DNA from 2 places in the Pedobacter folensis genome. Region 1 is predicted to be linked to the other one. Evidence: riboswitches for the same ligand, from Rfam matches in the RefSeq annotation. Region 1 holds a riboswitch; the other holds the start of a gene.

Evidence for each region. A riboswitch is a leader RNA that binds a small molecule or an ion and turns the genes downstream of it on or off. The one in region 1 is predicted to bind S-adenosylmethionine.
Region 2: linked by a shared signal. The riboswitch ahead of metH (methionine synthase) and the one ahead of AC04QZ_RS02475 (O-acetylhomoserine aminocarboxypropyltransferase/cysteine synthase family protein) in region 1 are both predicted to bind S-adenosylmethionine.

The regions. Positions count from the first base shown of each region.
Region 1 covers NZ_JBWJIF010000001.1:623,560-626,749, forward strand. The annotation lists gene AC04QZ_RS02470 (homoserine O-acetyltransferase family protein) at 1-482, opposite strand, end outside; gene AC04QZ_RS02475 (O-acetylhomoserine aminocarboxypropyltransferase/cysteine synthase family protein) at 511-1,842, opposite strand; SAM riboswitch class I at 2,107-2,217, opposite strand; gene AC04QZ_RS02480 (hypothetical protein) at 2,428-3,190, shown strand, end outside.
Region 2 covers NZ_JBWJIF010000002.1:922,348-925,537, forward strand. The annotation lists gene AC04QZ_RS12555 (hypothetical protein) at 1-329, shown strand, start outside; gene AC04QZ_RS12560 (Bax inhibitor-1/YccA family protein) at 368-1,123, shown strand; SAM riboswitch class I at 1,240-1,344, shown strand; gene metH (methionine synthase) at 1,466-3,190, shown strand, end outside.

The DNA of each region.
Region 1 (3,190 bases):
GTGGCAATCAAAATCAGGTTTTCGATTTTATTCGGTTCGGAAATACTCCACTCCACAGCTTGCTGACCACCTAACGAACCACCGATTAATAATTTTATATAATCAATACCTAAATGCGATGCCAATAACTGGTGTGCCGATACTAAATCGCGGATGGTAAACTGAGGAAATGAAAGATAATAAGGCAAACCTGTTACGGGATTGGTACTTAATGGGTTCGAGCTACCATAATGCGAACCTAAAACATTGGCACAAACGATATAATGCTCTTCCGGATTGAACAATGAGTTTTGACCGAATAAACCTTCCCACCATTCAAAAACATCAGCATTGGCGGTAAGTGCATGGCAAACCCAAATCACATTATCTTTATTTGCATTTAATTTGCCATAAGTTTGATAAGCAATCTGCAGGTTACGGATTTTTTTTCCGCTCTCTAATTTGAACTGTTTATTATAGTGATATGTTGATGTTGTACTCATTGTTTTGTTGTATTCGGAATATTAACGGTTAGGCTTGTAAATGCGCTGTTGGAGCGGTAGCTTTAATGGTGGCGAACGCTTGTTCGAAATCGGCTTTAATATCATCAATATGCTCAATGCCGACTGAAACCCTTAAGGCATTTGGTTTAACACCCGCTGCCAATTGTTCTGTTTCGCTTAATTGCTGGTGTGTTGTGGCTGAAGGCTGAATGATCAATGTTTTGGCATCACCTACATTGGCCAGATGCGATACCAGTTTTAAGTTATCAATTACCTGTGTTGCGTTTTCTTTGCTTCCGGCCAACTCGAACGATAATACTGCCCCAAAACCATTGCTTAAATATTTTTTAGCCAGGTTGTTGTATTTGCTGCTGGCCAAACCAGGGTATTGAACTTCTTTAACCAATGGATGGTTTTCTAACCAGGTGGCTAATTCTAATGCATTATCTACATGGCGCTGAACGCGGAGCGATAAAGTTTCTAATCCTTGTAATAAAAGAAAAGAATTGAAAGGGGATAAGGCCGGTCCAAGATCTCTTAATCCTTCTACACGGGCCCGGATAATAAACTGGATATTGCCGAATGGTCCGCCGATGCCAAAAACATCGCTAAAAACCAAACCATGATAACCTTCCGAAGGCTCAGAGAATTGTGGGAATTTTCCATTGCCCCAGTTGTAATTTCCACCATCAACGATTACACCGCCAATACTGGTACCGTGGCCACCAATCCATTTCGTTGCCGATTCGACCACGATATTGGCGCCATGCTCTAAGGGTTTAAACAAATAACCACCTGCGCCGAAAGTATTATCGACCACCAATGGCAGATCATATTTTTTTGCAATGGCCGCAATTTTTTCGAAATCAGGAACACTAAACGCCGGATTGCCAATGGTTTCTAAAAAGATCGCTTTGGTTTTATCGGTAATTTTGTTTTCAAATTCTTCAGGCACATCCGGATTTGCAAAATCGACATGTATACCCAAACGTTTGAAAGCTACTTTAAATTGATTATAAGTTCCACCGTAAATGTGAGATGAAGAAACGATACTGTCTCCAGCTTCCAATATGTTGTTTAAGGCTATAAATTGAGCGGCTTGTCCTGAGGCTACGGCCAAAGCAGCTACACCACCTTCTAAAGCCGCAATACGTTTTTCGAAAACATCGTTGGTTGGATTCATGATCCGGGTATAGATATTTCCAAACTCTTTTAAAGCAAATAAATTAGCCCCATGTTCGGCATTTTTAAAGCCGTAAGAAGTGGTTTGATAAATAGGAACCGCTCTTGATCCAGTTGTAGGATCTATTTCCTGACCAGCGTGTAATTGTAAAGTTTCAAATTTATATGATGTTGACATAATTTCTATTTTTTTTTTGGTGTGATTTAGATAGGTGGAAATTAGGGTAATCCTAAAACCTAACAGGGCGTATCCCGATTTCGCGGGACCTTCCAATTTGAAAGAAACAAAAAAGGAAGATTTTTAAATTACTGTATGCAACAGCACATACAAGTAATCGCACGCATCTCGCAACAAATAAAAGAAATAGAAGTCCGTTCTACCTTTTTAAGGTTAGCACTGGGTTCGCTTAGCGATTGAAGATTTAATGTTTTCATCAGTTCTAATTTATATCTCCAAATAACACCATGTTATCCGGTCAGGAATTGGCACCTTCTCTTTCTGAGGGTTGCCAGTGGGTCATCGAGCCAGTCTCTCGCCACTTCTTTATAAATCAACCTGTGAAGATTGACTTTTATTTAGCTTTCTGCCAAATAATATTCCAAATGTCTGAATTTAATTTTAATCCACAAAATAAAATTTCGAAATTACATTAACGCACTGAAAATGAATGGTGTATTTTTATGGTGTGATGACAATGCGAAACTTTTAATAAGAAATTAACGCTTAAAATTCTAAGTTTGTGTTACCTATCTAAATTTAATCATGATGAAAAATACAAAAGCCCTATGTTTAGGCCTGCTCTTTACTGTAATAGGTTTAAGCAGCGCAAACGCCCAATTCGGAGGTTTAAAAGACAAACTGTTAAAAGTAGGCACTGCTCAGGGTGCTAAAGCCTTAGGGGTAGACAAGTTTTTAAAACAGCCCGCTGCCATTACCACCAGCTTTGAAGATGTAAACAGAGAAGGCGAAAAGCTACCTGATTTCATTAATTCATTAAATTTAAAGGCCCAGCCATTATATTTATTGCCTAAAAACCCAGAGGGTGGTTTTGTACTTTGCGAAGGTTTATACGAAATGACCAATAAAAGTTATTGTTTAAAAGCCGGAACTTTTGCGCCATCAAAAGGCGATGGTTATATGTTTGCACCAGTTTTAGGTCCGAAGGAAGAAATTGTGGTTTCTATTCTGAAAAGCGCTGAGAAACATCCTGATGTAGACCAACATGATATCCAGGCTTTACTCTGGACGATCATTGCCAGAACAAAATTTGCCGATTTTAATGGACAAGTTAAAGTAACTGCCATTAAATTATTAACACCAAAACAACTTACCCAATTAGAAGGTGGTGCATTAGGCATTTTACCCTTCGATGTAATGGAAAAGGCCAAAGATCAATTGCCTGCAGGTGTGAGGGCCGTTTTTGAAGCAGAAAATAATATCCGCCAGTTAGTCGCTTCTGGAAATTATACCTACGCAGATATGGAAAAATATGCGATTATAGCGGGTATGGCGCCACCAAGAAGCG
Region 2 (3,190 bases), on a different contig from region 1:
CCATTAATAATGATATTATGCTGCTGAAACGCGATATTTTAGAGCTGATGATGGATGAAGGTATTAATAAATTTATCCTGATCGGAGAAAATGTGCTAAATTTCCATGCTTCTGACGATAGTTATTACGAAGAATGGTTTCAGGAAGTAGAAGACGGCTGGATTGTGGGCGTAAATTTTCAGCAACACGTTATTACCGAGTTTCGCGACAATAACATCGATTATTACATTAACTTTGGTGGTGCTTTTGACAACCTGCCATGGCGCACCTTAAAACCTTTACAGTTCTTTAAAAAAGTTGAAGAACTGCTGACAAAAAGATTAAACTAAATATTTATTTTTATATAGTTAAATACACAAAATTTAAAATGGAACAACAAAATTATCAATATCAGGACAACAGTGTTTTTGTACAGGAAAAATCTGCATCTAAACGTTTCTTCGGAAATGTTTTCTTATGGATGTTCGTCGCACTAGCTGTTTCTACAGTTGCAGCTTATTTTATCGCCAGTACACCGGCGGTATTGGATTATCTTTTATCCTATAACCCACAAACAGGTAAGGGCGGCTTTACCGTTTTAGGGTACATCGCAATATTTGCTCCTCTAGGGTTAGTATTCTTAATGGGTGCTGGTATGCAAAGAATGTCTTATCAGGCATTAATTGGTGTGTTTTTGCTTTATTCTATATTAACAGGAGTAATGCTCAGCTTTATCTTGTTAACTTACTCCTTGCCATCAGTTGTAATTAGTTTTGCTGCGGCTGCTGCGATATTTGCGGTAATGGCAATAATGGGATATACCACAGATACCGATCTAAGTAAATTTGGCCCTATATTATTTGCAGGTGTAATTGGTTTGGTGATCATCAGCATAATCAATATGTTTTTAGGTAGCTCAACATTGGGTTACATTATGGGTTTTATCGGAGTGGCGATTTTTACTGCATTAACTGCGTACAAAGTTCAGGAGCTTAAAAGAATTGGTGAAGGATTAGATGAAAACGGAAACACTTTAGGTGTAAATGAGAGCAAAAAGCTAGCAATTATGGGTGCGTTGTCGCTTTATATCACTTTTATCAACTTGTTTTTGTCGCTGTTACGCATTTTCGGTAACAGAAGATAAACCTAAATAACAGAACAATATTCTTAAGGCTGCGCAGTTTTGCGTGGCCTTTGTAATTTTATTTGGTAGCGAAGCGATAATTTTTGGAATTGATGTTGCTTTGTTGCATTTTTGTATGCTTATTAAGAAAGACGGAGGGATTAGACCCAACGAAGTCTTAGCAACCTGTAACCATACAAGGTGCTAAATTCTATTCTGCAAATAGCGGAAACAGATAAGTTTAGGATTACGATTCACGTACCAACTTTTTAAATAAGCCTTTTAGGATGTAATAATGTATAATGGAAGATGTATGATATGTCTTGCCATTTGCCATTTTCCATCCCACATTTTACACAACAAATGGGTATAAGAGAAGAATTAGAAAAACGTATTTTGGTGATTGATGGTGCAATGGGTACCATGATTCAGCGATATACCTTAACCGAAGAAGATTTTAGAGGGGAGCGATTTAAAAACCATCCCTGTGATGTAAAAGGCAATAACGATTTGCTCAACATCACACGTCCGGATATTATTAAAACAATACACCTGGAGTACCTGGCGTCTGGTGCCGATATTATCGAAACCAACACGTTTAGTACACAGCGCATTTCCATGGCCGATTACCAGATGGAAGACCTTTCTTACGAAATGAGTTTCGAAGGCGCGCGAGTGGCAAAAGAAGCCGTAAACGAGTTCATGGCTGCAAATCCAGACCGTAAATGTTTTGTGGCTGGTGCTATAGGCCCAACAAACCGTACCCTTTCCATGTCGCCTAATGTAAACGACCCTGGTTTTAGGGCGGTTTATTTTGATGAGCTGGAAGCCGCTTATTACGAGCAGGTACGTGGTTTGGTTGATGGTGGTTCGGATGTATTATTAATCGAAACCATTTTCGATACTTTAAATGCTAAAGTGGCCATTGTAGCCATTAAAAAATATGAAGAGGTAATTGGCCGTAAACTGGAGATCATGATTTCCGGCACCATTACCGATGCCTCCGGAAGGACACTTTCAGGTCAAACTGCCGAAGCTTTCTTAAACTCTGTCATGCATGCAAAACCATTAAGTATTGGTTTTAACTGTGCTTTGGGTGCTAAAGAAATGCGTCCGCATATCGAGGAACTCGCTGCAAAAGCAGGCTGTTATGTTTCGGCCTATCCAAATGCAGGTTTACCAAACGAATTTGGTGCTTATGATGAACAACCGCACGAAACGGCACATTTGGTTGATGACTTTATTGCATCAGGTTTTGTGAACATCGTGGGAGGCTGTTGTGGTACTACACCAGAGCATATTGGCTGTATTGCGAAAAATGCAAGGAAAGCGGAACCCCGCAAAATCCCGGTATTGGAGCCTTACATGCGTTTAAGCGGATTGGAGCCTGTAACCATTACTCCGGAAAGCATTTTCGTGAATATTGGTGAAAGAACCAATATTACAGGATCTCCTAAATTCTCTAAACTGATTTTGGGTGGCGATTACGAAGCTGCACTGGCTGTTGCTTTGCAGCAGGTTGAAGGCGGTGCGCAGGTAATTGATGTGAACATGGATGAAGGGATGTTGGATTCAGAAGCCGCGATGACTAAGTTTTTAAACCTCATTGCTTCTGAACCGGATATTGCCAAATTGCCAATCATGGTCGATTCATCTAAATGGTCGGTTATCGAAAATGGCTTAAAATGTTTGCAGGGAAAAGGAATCGTAAACTCCATCTCATTAAAAGAGGGTGAAGATAAATTCCGCGAAAGCGCCCGCAAAATTATGCAATATGGCGCTGCAGTGGTAGTTATGGCTTTTGATGAGCAAGGTCAGGCCGATAATTATGAGCGCAGGAAAGAAATCTGTAAAAGAAGTTACGATATCCTGGTAAACGAAATTGGTTTCCCGGCAGAAGATATTATTTTCGATCCGAACATCTTAACCGTAGCAACAGGACTCGAAGAGCATAACAATTATGCCGTCGATTTTATAAATGCCACCCGTTGGATCAAAGAAAACCTGCCTCATGCTAAAGTGAGCGGAGGGGTTTCTAACATTTCTTTCTCTTTCAGGGGAAATAATACCGTTCGCGAAGCGATGCAC